One region of the Irregularibacter muris genome, then DNA from elsewhere that is predicted to be linked to it. Evidence: riboswitches for the same ligand, from Rfam matches in the RefSeq annotation. Region 1 holds a riboswitch; the other holds the start of a gene.

What was found. A riboswitch is a leader RNA that binds a small molecule or an ion and turns the genes downstream of it on or off. The one in region 1 is predicted to bind cyclic di-GMP.
Region 2: another riboswitch for cyclic di-GMP. It lies ahead of NSA47_RS13965 (polysaccharide biosynthesis protein); the one in region 1 lies ahead of NSA47_RS12290 (putative bifunctional diguanylate cyclase/phosphodiesterase).

What each region holds. Positions count from the first base shown of each region.
Region 1 is NZ_JANKAS010000013.1:11,510-21,455, reverse strand. It holds gene NSA47_RS12295 (TrkH family potassium uptake protein) at 1-1,195, shown strand, start outside; cyclic di-GMP riboswitch class I at 1,475-1,561, shown strand; gene NSA47_RS12290 (putative bifunctional diguanylate cyclase/phosphodiesterase) at 1,748-3,142, shown strand; gene NSA47_RS12285 (methyl-accepting chemotaxis protein) at 3,216-5,315, shown strand; gene NSA47_RS12280 (DNA-3-methyladenine glycosylase) at 5,483-6,070, shown strand; gene NSA47_RS12275 (sugar phosphate nucleotidyltransferase) at 6,199-8,655, shown strand; gene NSA47_RS12270 (glycoside hydrolase family 94 protein) at 8,677-9,946, shown strand, end outside.
Region 2 is NZ_JANKAS010000018.1:16,587-26,532, reverse strand. It holds gene NSA47_RS13995 (oxidoreductase) at 1-773, shown strand, start outside; gene NSA47_RS13990 (COG2426 family protein) at 1,001-1,486, shown strand; gene NSA47_RS13985 (LCP family protein) at 1,644-2,597, opposite strand; gene NSA47_RS13980 (YveK family protein) at 2,972-3,649, shown strand; gene NSA47_RS13975 (CpsD/CapB family tyrosine-protein kinase) at 3,666-4,394, shown strand; gene NSA47_RS13970 (tyrosine-protein phosphatase) at 4,395-5,162, shown strand; cyclic di-GMP riboswitch class II at 5,197-5,280, shown strand; gene NSA47_RS13965 (polysaccharide biosynthesis protein) at 5,341-7,167, shown strand; gene NSA47_RS13960 (type II secretion system protein) at 7,278-7,661, shown strand; gene NSA47_RS13955 (sugar transferase) at 7,935-8,558, shown strand; gene NSA47_RS13950 (SDR family oxidoreductase) at 8,569-9,459, shown strand; gene NSA47_RS13945 (glycosyltransferase family 4 protein) at 9,487-9,946, shown strand, end outside.

The DNA of each region.
Region 1 (9,946 bases):
TCCCCTTGTACTTTCAGGCAGTGTCCCTTCTTGGTTTGATGCTTTTTTTGAAATGGTTTCAGGTTTTACTACTACAGGAGCCACTGTGATCGGTGATGTAGAAGCCCTTCCCCAAGGGATATTATTTTGGAGGTCCTTTAGCCATTGGATAGGGGGGATGGGCATACTTGTTTTTACCGTTGCCATACTGCCTGCCTTTGGGGTAGGAAGCTTTCAGATATTTAAGGCAGAAAGCCCGGGACCTACTGCCGATAGAATTGTACCTCGTATAAAAGATACAGCCAAAATACTTTATACCGTTTATTTTATAGTTACCATCATACAGATTGTGTTTTTAAAAATAGGGGGTATGAGTTTTTATGATTCCTTAGTGTATACCTTCGGTACGGTGGGGACGGGTGGATTTGCTACCAAGAATGCTAGTGTAGGGGCCTATCATAGTTCCTATGTGAATTATATTATTTCCATATTTATGATTTTATCCGGTATAAGTTTTTCCCTTTATTACCAGATGTACAAAGGACGATTAAGGGAGGGCATTAAAAATGAAGAGCTAAAACTATACTTGGTGATTGTTTCAGCCAGTGTACTTCTTATTACCCTGAACATTGCTAAAAGCAATTACGGGAGCTTAGGAAAGGCCTTTGAACATGCTCTATTTCAGGTAGGCTCCATTATTACTACCACCGGTTATAGTACAGCTGACTTTGATCAATGGCCCACCTTTAGTAAAGCCATATTATTTTTATTGATGTTTGTAGGTGGGTGTGCCGGTTCCACCGCAGGGGGAATAAAGAACATAAGGATTCTAGTATTGTTAAAACTCATCAGAAGAGAAATGGCAAAAATCTTTCATCCCCGGGCAATTATTCATGTGAAAGTCAACGATCGAGTATTATCTGGAGATGTTCTTGCTAGCATTACAAGCTTTTTTGCTCTATATATCATTATTTTTGTATTAGCAACTATAGTTGTATCCTTAGAAGGAGTTGGCCTAGTCAGTGCCTCAAGTTCGGTGGCTGCTACACTTAATAATGTGGGACCAGGTTTTGATTTTGTAGGCCCTACCCGTAACTTTGGGGAATATGGCAATGCCAGTAAAATGCTTTTTTCCTTCCTCATGCTTTTTGGAAGGTTAGAACTCTTTACCATGCTTATGCTCTTTAATCCTAAGTTTTGGACAGATGAAATTTAAAAGAAAATCATTAATTTGATTACTAAGGGATGCTTAGGCATCCCTTTCATTATGTTATGGAGAAGTTCCTCTTGCTACTGAGAGATCTAACTTTCCTATCGCATCAGTATGGTCATAGCTGTTTTCTTGTAGGATTGGTGAGTTTATGTCAAAACCAATGCTGTTCCTGCGGGAATAAGCAAAAAATGTAGAATAAAGAAGGACTTTAAATAATAATGTAGAAATAAGTAGAAATAAGCAGAATTATTAATAGGTTATGGGACAAAACAAAATATCAAAATAAGTAAATGGCACACTTATCGAAAGGTAAGGTCGCAAAGCTATGGGTCTAAAGGATGACTATCCTATGATTGCCAGGTTGCCTTTTTTAATGTTAATCGGGCACTGGTGTATAACCAGTGCCTTATTTATGAAATAGAAAAGTTGGCCTTGTTGGTAAGAGTTCAAGTTTTTTATTTCATAAGAAGGAATTGTAGGGGGATATCCCCTGCCATAGCCAGGAGGGTGCTCTAGAATAGCGCCTTTTTTCCATCGCCAAAAGGGGGGGATTAAATGAAGAAAGAATTATATAGTAAAAACAATGGAGAAGAGGAAAGGAATAAAAATATTCAGCCATTCAATGGAGAACCATCATCAGTACATAATTATATTAAAAAATTAGCTAATTACGATGCCCTAACGGATTTACCAAATCGTACTTTTTTTATGAAGTATCTTTCTCGTACCATGCAACAGATCAAAAGGGATGAAGTGTTTGGAGTAATTTTATTTGACCTTGATGGATTTCGATATATTAATGATGCTCTAGGGCATAGTCATGGGGATCAATTAATAAGGGAAGTTGCCTACCGATTAAAATCCCACTTAGAAGGGATTGATATGATTGCTCGAATGGGTGGAGACGAATTCATTTTGCTGATTCAGGAAAAGAAAAGTGGAAATGTAATAGAGTGCTTAGCTGAAAAAATACTTAGAATCTTTGATGATCCCTTTGTATTTGAAGAAGGCATTGGGATATATACAACCGCTAGTATAGGGATTAGTCGATATCCTTTAGATGGTAAGGAGGCAGAGACATTAATCAAAAAGGCAGATTTAGCAATGTATCAAGCAAAGAAATTGGGGAAAAACAATTATTGTTTTTTTGAAAGCACTGGGGAAAACTTCATAAAAAATAAATTAGACCTTATTAATGATTTAGCAAAGGCTATCCATAATGAAGAGTTTGAACTATATTACCAACCTAAAATTGATGTAAAAACCATGAGTTTAGTAGGGATGGAGGCATTAATTCGATGGAATCATCCCAAACTAGGCACAATTCATCCAAATCAATTTATACCTTTAGCTGAAAAAACAGGACAAATCGTAAAAATAGATCAATGGGTACTGAAAAATGCCTGTATGCAAAATAAACAATGGCAAAAGGAGAACTATACTCCTATGGCGATATCTATTAATATATCAGCTATAAATTTAAATCATGCTCAATTGGTGGAAAAAGTAGAGGGGGTTTTAGAGGAAACAGGATTAGCACCAGGCTACTTAGAGCTTGAAATTACTGAAAGTACAATTATACATAATATTGACTATGCCAGTCGGATGATAAGGGAATTGCAAAAATTAGGCGTAAAAATATCCATGGATGATTTTGGTACGGGTTATGCATCTATTTCCAATATTAAAAAAATCCATTTAGATACAGTAAAAATAGATAAAGATTTTATTATGGACTTGCATAAGGACACTGCTAATAAAGCAATTGTTGCGACAATGATATCTATGGCAAACACTTTGGGGGTTAATGTAATAGCAGAAGGAGTAGAGGAAAAAAGTCAACTAGAATTTTTGAAAAAAGTAAATTGTGATCAGGTGCAAGGTTATCTATTTAGTAAACCCTTATCTGGCAAATTATTTAAGGAAAGGTGGTTAGTTAAACAATCTTAATATTTATGGGACAGGGCAATCTCAGAAAAATACATAAAATATCTTAGAATCATAACTTGTATGGAGGAAACAGATGAAGAAAATTAAAATAAATTTCAAAAAAATAAAACTTAAAAAAATAAATTTAAAAAGAATAGACTTTAAAAAAATAAATTTAAAAAAGAGTAAAATAAAAAATAAAAAAATTGGAAGTATTAGAACAAAGTTAATTATCTATTTTTCTGCCATTATTTTATTATCATCCATGGCCTTGGGATTGATTGCCTTACAAAGTTCTAGTGCTACCTTGACCCAAGAAGCAGAATTAGCCCTTGGGACAATGGCATCAGAGGCAGCAAAATTAACCCAAAGCAAAATTGAAGTGCAAAAACAAGCCTTGAAAATGATTGCCCTAAACAAAGATATCCAGGAAATGGATTGGGAAATACAAAAGTCTATACTACATAAGCAATTGGATGGAACAAACTTTTTTGCCCTAGCTGTAGTTACTCCAGATGGCACTGCCAATTATTCCAATGGCACCGTAGCTCAGTTGGGAGATAGAGAATATGTACAAAAAGCCTTTCAAGGAGAAACGGTCATATCAGATACATTAGTTAGCCGTGTGACAAATGATTTGGTGATCATGTATGCTACGCCTATAGAAGATCAAGGGGAGGTAGTGGGAGTCTTAGTAGGTCGTGCCAACGGATATTCCCTAAGTGAAATAGTGAAGGGTATAGGCTATGGGGATAGCGGATATAGCTATGTTATTAATAATAGTGGAACAGTAGTTGCCCATCTTGATAGACAGAAGGTCATGAAGCAGTTTACCCCCATTGAGGAATATAAAAATGATACTAGCTTAAAATCCATAGCTCAATTATTTGAAAAAATATTAGCAGAAAAAACAGGGGTGAGTAGTTACTCCTTTGAAGGGCGGGATTTGTATACGGGTTATGCTCCCATAGAAGATAGCAATTGGACATTTGTTATTAATGCCGATAAAAAGGAAGTATTATCGGCCCTTCCCCTCATCCAAAGGACTATTTTTGGGGTGGCAGGTATTATCTTAGTGTTCAGTATAATCCTTGTATTTATTTTAGGAACGAAAATGACAAAACCCATTATTCAAGCCGTACACCATGCAAAGAAAATAGCTGGCTTGGATATTACTGAAGATTTTCCCCAAACTTTTTTGCAGCAGAAGGATGAAATCGGTGATTTATCAAGGGCTCTACAGGGGATGACCAATAATCTTAGGGAGATTATTGAAGAAATTAAGGATTCTTCAGAACAGGTAGCAGCTACTTCAGAGGAATTGACAGCCACATCCCAACAAGCAGCCACTGCTGCCGAGGAAGTATCAAGAACAGCAGAGGAAATAGCCGTTAGTGCATCAAATCAAGCGCGAAATACAGAGGAAGGTTCCACAAAGGGGAATCTATTAGGACAGTATATTGATCAAGATCAAGAATATGTAGGGGATTTAAATAATGCTTCAAGTCATGTAATAGAAGTTGTTAATGGTGGATTGGAAGAGATTGAAAATCTTTCTAAAATAACAGAGGAAAGTAGTAGAGCAACAAAGGAAATCTATGAAGTGATATTAAAGACAAGTGATAGTTCCAATAAAATCGGTCAGGCAAGTGAGGTTATTGCCTCTATTGCGGCTCAAACCAATCTACTTGCTTTAAATGCAGCCATTGAAGCTGCAAGAGCAGGAGAGGCAGGAAGGGGTTTTGCTGTTGTAGCAGAAGAAATAAGGAATTTGGCAGAGCAATCTTCATCCTCCACAAAAGCCATTGATGAAATGGTACAAGAATTACAAAATAATGCTCAGAATGCAGTAAGAAGCATAGAAAGAGTGACTACAATTGCCCACGAGCAAGCCAGTAGTGTAACAAGTAGCAAAGGTAAATATATGCAGATAGATGAAGCCATGAAGGGCTCTGAAAAAGCTGTTGTACAGTTAAATGTTTTAGTAGAAGAAATGGAAAAAATGAAAGATGACATATTAGATACCCTACAAAGCCTATCTGCCATAGCAGAAGAAAATTCTGCCTCTACCCAAGAAGTCACAGCTTCCATGGAAGAACAAACCGCGGCGGTAGAGGAAGTTGCTAGTTCGAGTGAGAATTTATCAGAATTAGCCCAAAGGTTGCAAAAAATTATTGATAGATTTAAAGTATAAGCCTTTGAATAGGCTGGTTATGGTAAAGACACCGGGAATTGAGCAAATTTAATTCCCGGTGTTTTTATTATAAAATAATAAAATAGGAAACAATGTACTATAAGGATATTATATTAAGATCTTTAGGGAAAAGTATAATGGAAATAAAACAATAAGGAGTGGTTTTTTTGAGACTTGATTTATCCTTCTATCAAAAAGATGCGATTACCCTGGCCCAAGATTTATTAGGAAAGCTGTTAGTGCGGGAAATAAATGGACAAAAAATTATATCAAAAATTGTGGAAGTAGAAGCCTACATGGGACCAGAGGATAAAGGAGCCCATACTTATAATAATCGTAGAACGGAAAGAACAGAAGTAATGTTTTGGAGGGCAGGTCATGCTTATATCTATATTATTTATGGAATGTACTATTGTTTAAACGTAGTGGCAGCCGAGGAGGGGATTCCCCAGGGCGTATTGATCAGGGGCATAGAGCCTATAGAAGGTTTGGATATCATCAAAATAAATAGACCCATAAAAAGTAGAAAGATTCAAGACCTAACCAATGGACCGGGCAAGCTGTGTCAAGCTTTAGATATTGATATAAATTTAAGGGGAACAGATTTGGTCTATGGACAAGACTTATATATCCTTGACCATCAAGAAACCTTTGAAACCATAGCTTCTAAAAGGATAAACATAGATTATGCTGAGGAATATAGGGATAAGCTATGGAGATTTTACATAAAGAATAATATTTTTGTATCGAAATAGGCCTATAAAAATAGGCTTATTTTTATGAAAAATGTATAGATAACCCCAACATCCATATAATAAATCTACACTTAAATGATAAACTAGAAAACTTTTAGCTAGGAGTGATTGCAATCAAAGCGGTAATTATGGCTGGTGGGGAAGGGACAAGGTTACGTCCTTTGACCTGTGGTTTACCTAAACCCATGGTGCCCATATTAAATAAACCAATTATGGAACATATTATAAATTTATTGAAAGAAAATGGAATAGAAGATATCGCTGTCACAATGGCCTATCTCCCGGAAGTAATCAGGGACTATTTTGGTGACGGTTCTCAATGGGGAGTGAATTTTACATACTATATAGAAGACACCCCCTTGGGTACCGGAGGGAGCGTAAAAAATGCCCAAGAATTTTTAGATGAAACTTTTATTGTCATCAGTGGAGATGCCTTGACAGATATCAATCTCCCTAAGGTGATAGAATTTCACAAGGAAAAGAAATCTATGGCTACTTTGGTGTTGAAAAAAGAATTTATTCCTTTGGAATATGGGGTAATCATCACAGATCAAAGAGATAGAATTATTCGATTCCTAGAAAAACCAAGCTGGGGAGAGGTGTTTAGTGATACCATCAATACTGGCATTTATATATTAGAGCCTGAAATTATGGACTATTATAAAAAAGGGGAAAGGTTTGACTTTAGCAAAGATTTATTTCCAAAGATATTGCAGGATAGATTACCCATGTATGGTTATGTCGCAAAAGATTATTGGTGTGATATAGGGGATATAGCTACCTACAATCAATCTCAATTTGATACGCTACAGGGATTGGTAAATCTACCTAAAATCTATCAACAATATAAAGAAATTGAAAAAGGGATATGGGTAGGAGAGGGAGTTGAATATAAAGAAAACGTTAAATTTATTCCTCCGGTATGCATGGGGAAAAACAGCTATATAGAAAAAGAAAGTTCTATAGGACCCAATGTAGTCATGGGAGAAAATTGTCATGTAGGGCAGGGCACCAGTATAAAAAACTCTATTATCTGGGGAAACTGCTCCATGGGTAGCCAAGTAGAGCTTAGGGGCAGTATAATTTGTCAGGGTTCATCCCTAGGAGATAGAAGTAACCTATATGAACAATCTGTTGTAGGTAACCAGGTTAGAGTCCTTCCCGGTGCGACCATCAATCCCAATATAAAGATATGGCCCCATAAAATCATAGAGGAAAACACTGTAGTGGATCAACATCTTATATGGGGCACTAAAGCTTCTAAGATTTTATTTGGACACAGAGGTATTTCCGGTGAACTAAACGTGGATATGACCCCAGAATTTGCCTCCCAGTTAGGTTCGGCCCTTGCCACTACCTTAAAGGAAAAGGGAAAAGTCATCCTAGCCTCTGACCAAAATAAAGGCAGCCAACTCATCAAGCAAGCTATTACATCAGGCATTTTAGCTGGGGGCTTAGGTGTTATCGATGTGGGAGAAGGTCCCCTACCCTTGTTAAGGTATGCTATTCGATACTTTAAGAGCCCTGGGGGAGTATATATCAGTGGGGAAGAACTACAATCCAGCAAACTTCATATAGAGATAATGAATGAAAAAGGGGCCAATGTGGACAGAAACACTGAAAAAAATATTGAGAACATCTTTAATAGGGGAGATTTTCAAAGGGTGAATAATAAACAAATGTCTAGGGTGCTTTATCAAAAAGACTTTTCTACTGCTTACATTACTCAGGGAATCTCACTATTAAATTCCATAGATAAAGTAAAGGAAAGAAACATGAATGTCATCGTTTCTTCTCCTGAAAATAGTATTTTAGCCTTAGGTTCTACATTATTAGAAACCCTAGGTTGCCATGTATATAGAATAAAGGTAGATGAAAAAGAAAAAAATCATCAAACCATTTTCTCCCATATAGAAAGTCAAATAAAAAAAGGCCAGGGTGATTTAGGGATATTTATTGATAAAAAAGGGGAAAGTCTAGTTCTGTTTGACGAAGAAGGAGAAAAAATTCAAAAAGAAAGATACCAATTATTAGCAGACCTTATTGCATTAAAAACAGGAAACTGTAAAAAAGTAGTGGCATCTCATACCTTTCCCGAAGCCATAGAAGATATAGCAAAAAAATATCATGCTGAGGTAGTGAGGACAAAATCCGCTCCTTCGGAGGTTCTTAATGAAATTTTGACTATAGAAGAAGACAATGAACAATTATTACCCTATATACTGCGTTATGATGCCCTTTGGGCCATGGGAAAAATCATTGATTATCTGGTACAAGAAAATATAAGCCTAAGGGAGCTAATTACAGAAATCCCAGAGTTTTATTACAAAGAAGAACACATTCCTTGTAATTGGAAGGATAAGGGCAGAGTGATCGGAAAGATCATTTCTCAATATGATGAAGAAGTTTTAGAACTCTTTGAAGGCGTAAAAATCAAAGAAGATAAAGGATGGGCAATTGTTTTGCCCGATAGTGAAAAACCCTTAGTGAATATCTACACTCAAGGATTTTCCGAAGAATATGCCCAAGAACTGTCCAATGATTTCATAGAAAAAGTGAAAAAGATTATTGATGGAGAAAAATAGGTAGATGGAAAAATAGAAAGGATGAAGCTTATGATATTCCTATGGATTCTATTTATACTCATCATCTTCATGATGATGAGTATAAAATTTAAGAAAAGTATAAGGGAAAAATATCCCCCTATTGAAATAAATGATGTGCTACTTAATTCGGAACAATTGGAACAACATGGAATCCGTGTAGCAGAAAATCATAGTTTATCTCCAAGGGAAAAATCAGCCACCTGCCTAAGGGGAAGATTAAGAAAAAACTATAGGGAGATTTTTGCAATATATAAAGAGCTAAACCAGGATGGGAGACAGGGCATAACCCTATCTCCTGCTTCGGAATGGCTATTGGATAATTTTTATGTCGTTGAAAATCAGGTGAAGAGTATTGAACAAAATCTTACTAAGGATAAATGCGCCAAATTGGCCATCTTAAATAGCGGTTCCTTAAAGGGAGTACCTAGAATATACGCCCTTGCCCTAGAGTTGGTGTCCCATACCGATGGAAGAATTGATGAGCAGCTTATTTATCATTTTTTGAAATCCTATCAAAGTAGGCAAGCACTTTCTATTGCAGAGCTTTGGGTCCTACCCCAGATGATCACCATGGCTATGATAGAAAATATTCATTATATCTGCAAAAACATGGAAAAAAGTCAGGAACAATTGCGGGCCATTCATAAACTAAAGCATCAAGGGGAAGAGGCGTACTTACACTCCATAGAGGAACACCTAAATTCCATGGAGGAAATTCACCCCACTTTTGCAGAATACCTTGTAAAAGCCCTTAGAAAAAATCAACTAAGCACAGAAGGGCTTCAAAATATATTGGAGAGAAAGCAAAGCCAATGGGATGGAGATTTAGAAGAATTAGCAGAACGTTCCTATCAGCAGCAGGCTAGTAGAAAAGTATCCATGGGCAATTCTATAACCAGTCTTCATAGAATATCTACCTTGGAGTGGAATGAAATATTTGAAAACTTATCCTTAGTAGAAGATATTTTAAGACAGGATCCAGCAAATATATATTCTGTCATGGACTTTGATTCCAGGGATTATTATCGTCAACAAATAGAAGATATCGCTAAAGAGTGTAGAGTATCAGAAAAAATAGTAGCTAAAAAAGTATTAGAATGCGCTGCAAAAGGAGACAAAGGGGAGGAATTTACCAAAGAAGCCCACGTAGGGTATTATCTGTTGGATAGAGGAAAGAAACAACTATACAGTCTGTTAGGAAAAAAATATCAAGGAAGACTAAGAAAGCCTTCTTCCTTTTATACTTTTCCTGTTATTTTGCTGACCCTAT
Region 2 (9,946 bases), on a different contig from region 1:
TAGGATCGGGACCGGCAGGCATGCAAGCTACTTTAACAGCTATGGAAAGAGGACATGATGTGACTTTATTTGAAAAAGACGATAGACTAGGTGGAGCCTTATATTATGTAGGCTTGCCAGACTTTAAAATAGACTATCGTGATTATACCAAATATTTAATTCATGCAGTAGAAAATAGTGGGGCTAAGATTAAAACGGGAACAGAGGTTACTGCACAAATGATTAAGAAAGGGAACTTTGATACGGTCATTGTAGCCACAGGAGCAGTTACTTATAAACCGGGGATAAAGGGTGCAGAAGATACCACAATAGTTGATCCCCTGAAGGTACTAGATGGGAATATCCCTGAAGGAAAGGACATTATCGTATGTGGTGCCGGTCTAATAGGTTGTGAAGTGGCAATGTTCTTAGCAGAATTAGGGAAAAATGTTACTATGATTGATAAGTTACCTGAGCCTGCTATGGATCTAGCCATCTATACCAAGTGGGTATTAAACTCTAAACTTGCAGAATTAGGAGTAAAGGTAAGGGTAGACCATAAAATTGATGAAATGACTGGAAAATATGTAAAATGTACAGTAGACAATCAAGAAGTTGAATATAAGGGAGATGCAGTAGTTTGTGCCTTAGGTTTAAAGGCTGAAAGAAAATTATTGGAGGATTTAAGGAGAAATGGCAAAGAGATGGAAATTATTCCTGTAGGAGATGTAAACAATCCACGGAAAATCATACAAGCTGTTCATGAAGGCTTCCACGCGGCCAGAAGAATATAATATAAATAAATGCATATAAAACGTCCTCCAGCGGATTTTGACTGGAGGGCGTTTTATATGGCCAAGGTTTCTAGTGAAGAAAAGGAATAACCTTCCTGAAGGGCATAAAACCATAGACATATACTATTAAACATATTAAAATAGTAAAAGGATAGTTATTATTCGCAAAAATAGTAATATTTTAAAAAATACAGCAAATTTAAATTTGCATCAAAGGAGAACACTAAATGGGGGAACTTATACAGGAAATATTTAATTTTTTATCCGTTGAAACTGCAGTTATACTCATCGCAGCCTTACCAATCATCGAACTAAGGGGAGCCATTCCTATAGGGGTATCCTTTGGCTTATCTCCTTTGCATTCCACAATTCTTAGCTTTATTGGAAGTATAGCTGTGGTACCTATATTGCTCTTTGGCATTAGACCCGCCTTTGATCTTTTAAAAAAAACCAAACTATTTAGGAAAACCATAGAAAGACTGACCGATAGATCCTTAAGTAAAAGTGACAAGATTCAAAAATATGGGGCATGGGGACTAGTGTTATTTGTGGCTATTCCTTTACCAGGGACAGGAGTATGGACTGGCACCTTAATAGCAGCCCTACTGAATATCCGATTTAAATGGGCTTTTCCTGCTATTTTATTTGGCAATTTGATTGCAGCCATCCTCATTATGACCCTAAGCCATGGAGTGGTGAATGTTCTTTCCTAACCCGTAAAGGCTGATTTATCTAGAAGAATAATGCTATAATAGAAATAGAACGATATGGCTTTGAGCCATATCGTTCTATTTCTATTATATAAATCTTTTATAGTTTTTTCTTAGTATAAGCTTTCTAATAAATTGTTTATTCAAATAGAATCTAGATCTATGATCTTCCGTTTTCGCTATTGCTTTCTGCAGTATTTTCTTGTACTCCATAAATATATTCATGCAACAATTTCACGTTGCTACTTAAATCCTGAGGCACTAAATAATAAACCCCATTCATCTTTTGTCCTTTAGCATAACCATCCACAGGAATTCGATACTGATCTATGGTCCGTACTCCATGAGTAAAGGCAGAAGTACCTAGTTTGAGCATTTCAGGCTTAGTCAGACTTGTCTCTACATGGGGTAGCAGCTTACTGATCATTTTAGGGTATTGCATAGCTCCAGCTCCCATTATCTTATTCATGATCTGCTCTAGTACGACTCTTTGTCTCTCTGTTCTTTCATAATCTCCATTTCCTGCATAACGAATTCTAGAATAGGCCAGGGCCTGCTCCCCATTTAGTGTTTGCACACCCGTTCCACTGACTTTGGCTCTAGATACTTCATAATCCTTAATGTCAATTTCTATTCCGCCTAAGTCATCAACAATATCCATAAGACCAAAAAAGTCTACCATGACATAATCTCTAATATTCATATCAAAGTTTTCATTGATGGTTTTGAGGGCCAATTGAGGGCCACCAAAGGCATAGGCATGATTGATTTTATCCATCCCTCTGCCGGGAATATTCACATAAGTATCTCTCATAATAGAAGTCAGCTTAATTTTCTTGGTATTTAGATCTAAAGTGGCAATCATAATACTATCGGATCGACTATTCTCATTGGGATTTCGCCTATCTAATCCAAAGAGAGCAATATTGGTCACTTTTGGTGTCTTGTTATCTTCCTTTATCCCCAATTCCTCATTGGAATCAATTATAGGGCCAGTCGCCACCTGATTGAGCAGATTGTAGACATAATAGCCTGTACCCAGTACAAGACATAAAAGAATGACCAGCGTCCCCAATATATATTTTTTAAAAGAAGATTTCTTTTTCTTTGTCATTGATTAACCCCCTTGATTTGTGTAAAAGTTCATTGATAACTTATCTATCTATTATAATTGATTCCCACCTTCTATACAATATTGTATAGAAGGTGGGAATCAATTATATAATAGGAAAGCGGTTATCACTGCTCTGGTGCGGCAGGAAAACCCAACCTATTGAGAATAAACCTTTCTCTTGCAAAATAAAAAGGATAAATAGAGAGTGACTATGATGAATATTTATACGCGTTGTCGGTTGGTGTCGTATTATGTAAAATAAAAAAATTGAAAAAAACACAATAATTTGGTATAATTTAACTGCTATAAATACACATAATCTTCCTAAGAAATGGAAAAGTGTTTTGCGGAAGTTTACATAAGAGGAGGACATCATGGATTTTCAAGAAGAAATAGATTTGCGAGAAATGTTTAATATGCTCAAAAAAGGGTGGAAGATCATAGCCCTAATAACAGTTCTATCTATTGTTATTAGTGGAGTGATCAGTTTTTTTATTATGGCCCCTGTTTATGAAGCATCTACCACTATGCTAGTGGGGAAGGCTCAGGGTTATGATGCCCAAGTGGATTATCAAGATGTACTGTTGTCCCAAAAACTAGTTAAAACCTATGGGGAGATCATTAAGAAAAAGATTATTTTACAACAAGTCATCACCAATGAAAATCTAGATTTGACTGTGGAAGAATTGTCAGAGAAGGTATCGGTAAATCCTGTGGGAGATACTGAACTGATTCAAATAAAGGTAACAGATAGATATCCTCTACAAGCAACAAAGATTGCTAATGGTATAGGGGTTGTCTTTAGACATCGAATTCAAGACATTATGAATGTGGACAATGTTAGTATTATTGAAGAAGCTACACCCCCTGTACATCCTATTAAGCCCAATAAAAAGCTAAATGTAGCTATTGCAGCGATATTAGGGTTTATGGTAAGTGTGTTCATTATATTCATTAAAGAATACTTAGATAACACCATGAAAACTCCAGAGGATGTGGCTAAGTATTTAGATTTACCAGTGCTAGGATCCATACCTCAGACTCAAGAATAGAAAGTGGAGGATAACCATGAAAGTCAATAATTTATTTACCATACAAAACCCAAAATCTGTTCAGGCAGAAGCCTATAGAATATTAAGAACAAATTTACAGTTTTCCAGTGCAGGAAAGCTAAAAACCATTGTAGTGACCAGTGCAGCACCAGGAGATGGTAAAAGCACCAGTTCTATCAATATGGCCATTACCTTGGCTCAAGCAGAGAAAAGGGTACTCCTCATAGACTGTGATTTGAGAAAGTCAACTATACATAAATATCTGCGGATATCCAATCAAGAGGGATTAACCAATGTACTAGCGGGGATGACTACTCAAGATAAAGTCCTCTTGGCTACAGATATAAAGGGATTACAAGTGATTACAGCAGGACCTACCCCGCCCAACCCAGCAGAATTGCTTCATTCCCAAAGAATGAAAGACTTATTAAAGGAAGTTAGAGAGCAGTATGACTATGTCATCTTAGATACCCCTCCAGTGGTGGCGGTTACCGATGGATCTTTGCTTTCTACCCTAGTAGATGGGACCATTTTGGTGGTATCGGCAGGCAATACTCCCATCGATATTGCGAAAAAAGCAAAGGAAAATCTAGAGAAAGTCCATGCCAATATCTTAGGAGTAGTTTTAAACAAAATAAAGGTAGATAGTGAACAATATTACTACTATGATTATGGGACAAGTCCTGTACCCCAAAAGGGTAACAGGAAAAAGAGGCGTAAAGATAAGAAAATGGAGTGGGCCTAAATGTGGGATTTTCATAGTCATATTTTGCCTAATATAGATGATGGAGCTAAGGACAGTAATGAAACCATAAAAATGGCAAAGATAGCTGTACAAGAAGGAATACATACGATGGTGGCTACACCCCACTATATTCCCTTTGATCACGAAGTACATAAAGATGAAATTTTAGAGAGTATAAAAAAAATCAATGAAGCTTTAAAACGAGAAAATATACCCATAAAAATTTTACCGGGAATGGAAGTCTTTGCAGACTGGGAAATTTTAAAAAGAATAGATCAAGGACAAATCTTAACCATAAATGACACAAGGTATATCCTAATAGAACTACCTATGCATAATATCCCTGACGATATAGATGATCTATTCTTTGAAATAGAAGTAAGAGGACTACTTCCTATCCTGGCGCACCCAGAACGCAACAGGAAAATTCAGAATAATCAAAACATTGTTGCTAAATGGATAGAGAAGGGTGTCCTTACCCAAATAAACACAGGGAGCTTAATGGGTATCTTAGGACAAGCTTCTCAAGAAACAGCTGGAATTCTTCTAAAGCACAATATGGTCCATCTTCTAGGGACTGACGCCCATACATCGGGCAGAAGATCACCTGAAATAAAGGAAGCTATAAATACCATTAAAGAAATATTAACACTTGAACAATGTAAGTTAATTTTAGAAGAATATCCTAAGCAAATTTTAGCCAATGAAATAGTTACTCCAGGGAAACCTGTTTTAGTCAGAAAAAAGAAAAGATTTTTCTTTTTTTAGTATATATGACATAACTAAAGGTCCCCAGGCCTTATGATAAAGATGAGGTAATGAACTATATTCTATATTTGGGCACTTGGAATGTAGGGAGCCAGTAGTGCAACCGGCTTCTTTTAGTATTTTGCTTTTGAATTTGGGGAAAGGCAAAGGCAAAATAATTACTAAAGGGGGAAAAGCGATGAAATCTGTAAAACGCAAATCTATATTAATCCTGTCTGATATTTTTTTTGTTAATCTTTCTGTTGTATTATCTCTACTTTTAATCTTGCCAGTGGAACAATTTAAAACTCAATTTTTAAATTACCTGCCCATTGCCATTTTTACTATTGCCATAAGAATTATCATCTATTATCTTTCAGGACTATATTCTAGCCTTTGGAGATATGCTAGTATTGATGAATTGCTTAATGTAGTGATGGCTGTTACCCTAGGAAGCATAGGCAGTTATTTTTTTGCCCGTCTTGGAAGCTATCACTCTCTAATACAAATACATACCATTATTTGGATGCTAAACATTTTTTTCATTGGAGGAAGCCGCTTTGCCTATCGGATTTTAAGAAGATTAAAATTTAAGGTTTATAAATATGCCTCCCAGAGAAAAAATGTTTTAGTTTATGGAGCTGGAGATGCAGGCTCTATCGTCATTAAAGAATTGGAGACCCATCGGGAATTAGATACCAATATTGTGGCTATGATTGATGATGATCCCGCAAAATTTCGAAGAAGGATCAATGGTGTACCAGTAGTGGGTGGAAAAGACAAATTGATGGAAGCAGTGAAAAAGTATGATGTGGAAGAAATCATTATTGCATTACCTTCTGCCAATCGAAAAAGGATAAAGGAAATCATAGAGTTATGTAACCAAACAGGGTGCAAATTAAAAACTCTTCCAGGAGTATATGAACTTATCGATGGAAAGGTAGATATAAAAAATATCAGAGATGTAGAGATAGAGGACTTATTGGGAAGAGACCCCATAACCTTAAATAACAAAGAAATTAATGATTATATCAAGGGAAAAGTGGTATTGGTTACCGGAGGTGGTGGATCTATAGGTTCAGAACTTTGTCGACAAATTGCCACCTTTGGTCCCCAAAAACTCATTATCTTCGATATTTATGAGAATAATGCCTATGATTTACAATTAGAGCTAAAAAAGAAATATCCAAATCTAGATTTATCTGTACTCATAGGGTCAGTGAGGGATAAAGCTAGAGTCAATAACATTTTTGAAATCTATAAACCTCATGTAGTATTTCATGCGGCGGCCCATAAACACGTACCCTTGATGGAGGATAGCCCTGCCGAGGCCATAAAGAATAATGTTTTTGGCACCATCAATGTGGCAGAGGCTGCCAATCAATACAAAAGTAATAAATTCGTATTGATATCTACGGATAAAGCGGTAAATCCTACTAATATCATGGGGACTACTAAGAGAATAGCAGAGATTACTATTCAAATTATGAACAAACAAAGTGATACTGAATACGTAGCTGTACGCTTTGGCAATGTCCTAGGAAGCAATGGCAGCGTCATTCCAGTATTTCGAAAACAAATAGCTGCTGGGGGACCTGTTACCGTCACCCATCCGGATATTATTAGATACTTTATGACTATTCCAGAAGCCAGTCAACTTGTCCTACAAGCAGGGGGTATGGCTAGGGGTGGGGAGATCTTTATTTTAGACATGGGAGATCCTGTAAAGATAGTGGACTTAGCAAGAGATCTTATTAGGCTGTCAGGATTTATCCCTGATGAAGATATCAAGATAGAATTTACTGGCCTGAGGCCAGGAGAAAAACTCTATGAAGAACTTCTTACGGCCGAAGAAGGATTAGTAGCTACGAAGCATGCGAAGATTCTAATTAGCCAACCCATAAGTCACAATGCCATAGAGTTTATGAAGGAATTAGAAAAGCTTAAGGGAGTACTGAGTAAATCAGGAGAGGAAATAGCCCAGGTGATGAAGGAGATTGTGCCTAGTTTTAGTAGGGTGGGGTAGAAAAAGCTTTTGCTTTAGTAAGTATATTTATGGGGAACACCATCGGGAGTCTTTAAAAGACGCTAAAAAAGAGTTGACTAAGATCTTGGGAACTTGTAGGTGTTATAAAAATGTGTAATGGTACTAAAAGTGCACATGGCAAGATTTATGTTGATGGATTTACTCTAATAGAGTTGATAATGGTAATTACTATTTTAGCCATTTTAGTTCTCATAGCAATACCGTTTTTTCTAGGATATGTAAAAGCTGCTAAAGAGGAAGTTTGTAATGCTAATTGCCCACAGTTAGATAGGAAGTATCAGATGTATTTGCTTATGGAAGAAGCAAAACATACAGAAATTATTTTTGATAAGTTTATGCAGGAACATAGCATAGAAACATGTCCAGATAATGGTGCTATTGATTATAAGGATGGTAAAGTTCAGTGTGAAGTTCATTGCAAACACAATGATGAAAACAGTGGTAACGATGATGGTAGCACTCCTTTTATATGATGGTAATAGTTCTGTTTTTATCGAAGGATTGAATGGTGAGGACGACGTGAGTATGGTGAAAGGATAAAGAGGCTACAACACAGTGATATAAATGGATTCAGCACAACTACTAAATGTACTAATGTTACAGAAGCATTACACGTCTATCCATCCAATCAAGAGATAGAATTATGCAAGATATAGTACTTAAAATCAATCAAATCACTACATAAAGAAGAAAATAAGGTGTACTACACACCACAAATATACATAACCGAAGCAGGAGGAACTATCATGGTTTATTTAAAGATCAAAAGATTAATAGATATCATACTTTCAACACTGGGACTTATCTTATTATCTCCTGTTTTTTTAGTACTCATTATAGCAATCAAGGTTGACTCCCCTGGACCTGTCCTCTTTAAACAGAAGAGAGTCGGGACCCATAAGATTCATTTTCATATATTGAAGTTTAGAACCATGAGAATCGATACACCGAAGGACACACCAACGCATCTTCTTGAAAATCCGGACCAGTGGATTACAACGGTAGGTAAGTTCCTACGTAAAACATCTCTGGATGAGCTACCGCAGATCATCAATACCTTTAAGGGTGAGATGAGTATCATTGGACCTCGTCCAGCGCTCTGGAACCAGTATGATCTGATTGAAGAAAGAGATAAGTACGGTGCTAATGATGTGCCGGTTGGTCTTACAGGCTGGGCGCAGATTAATGGTAGAGATGAACTTGAGATTGATGTTAAGGCTACACTTGATGGAGAATACGCTGAGAAGATGGGACTTCTGATGGATATGAGATGCTTCTTCGGGACAATATTTAGTGTTCTTAGAAGTGATGGTGTTGTTGAAGGTGGGACTGGAACAAAGAAAGCTGATAAAGAGTCAGTGAAACAGTAGGGGTGAGCAGATGTTATTAGTGACAGGGATTACAGGACATACAGGAAGATATTTCTTACAAGAACTTATTGATCATAAATATGAAGGACCAATCCGCTGCATCGTTAGGGAAACATCTGACACTTCAATGTTAGATAACAGCGGATTAAATATTGAGAAGGTTTATGGAGATCTCAACAACAAGGAGTTCGTAAGAAAAGCTGTCAATGGAGTAGACAATATCATGCACATTTATAACATCCATCATTCACCGATGATTGTGGAAGCAGCTATCGAGAACAATGTGAAACGAGCAATCTTAGTACATACAACAGGTATATATTCAAACTTTAAATATGCTTCTCAAGACTATAAAAATATTGAGAAGAAAGTCACAGAAATGACTGCAGATCCAAACTGCCCCACAAAAGTCACGATTCTTAGGCCAACGATGATCTATGGTGATCTTTGTGACAGCAATATGAGTAAGTTTATAAAGATGATAGATAAATTGAGAATACTGCCAGTCATTAACGGCGGCAAGAGTTTAATACAGCCAGTTAATGCTAGAGACTTGGGAAAAGCATTCTATACAGTTCTCATATCTCCTGAAAAAACAGCTGGAAAAGCATATGACTTATCAGGTGAAAAACCTCTAAAGATGATAGAAGTTTTTAAGATGATAAGCGATATGATCAATAAGAAAACAACATTTGTCAGTGTTCCTTTAGGGTTTGGGGTTGTACTTGCCCAAATTGCTAAAGTGCTGACTCTTGGGAAAATAGATTATGTAGAAAGAGTTCAACGTATGGGTGAAGACAGAAGTTATCCTCATGCTGAAGCCAAGAAAGATTTCGACTATAATCCGATGAGTTTTGAAGAGGGCATTCAACTTGAAGTGAATCAGTATTTAAAGAAGTAACTAGATGATGAAAGTAGGATTGACAATATGAAAATAGCTGTACTCTCAAGCCATACGTCATCACTATTTTGGTTTCGTATGGATATGATGAAAGATTTTATAAAACATGGACATTCTGTCATAGCTTTAGGACCAGAACCTGAATCAAACTGGAAGAGCAAGTTTGAGGAAAATGGAATTCATTATAAGCAACTCTTTGTGGAAAGAAATGGCATAAATCCGTTTAGTGATTTAGAAACTTATCGAGAGCTTAAGCAGTTTATGAAAGAAGAGAGGCCAGACAAAATATTTGCATACCAAGCAAAAACTGTAGTTTACGGAAGTCTGGCAGCAAAAGCTAATGGCATTAATGAAGTATATCCACTGATAGCGGGTCTTGGATCGATTTTCAGAGGAGAAGGGCTTAAAAACAAAATAATCAAAACAATAATGAAGACAGAATATCGTTTGGCATGTAATGCAAGCAAGAAGGTGTTTTTCCAAAATA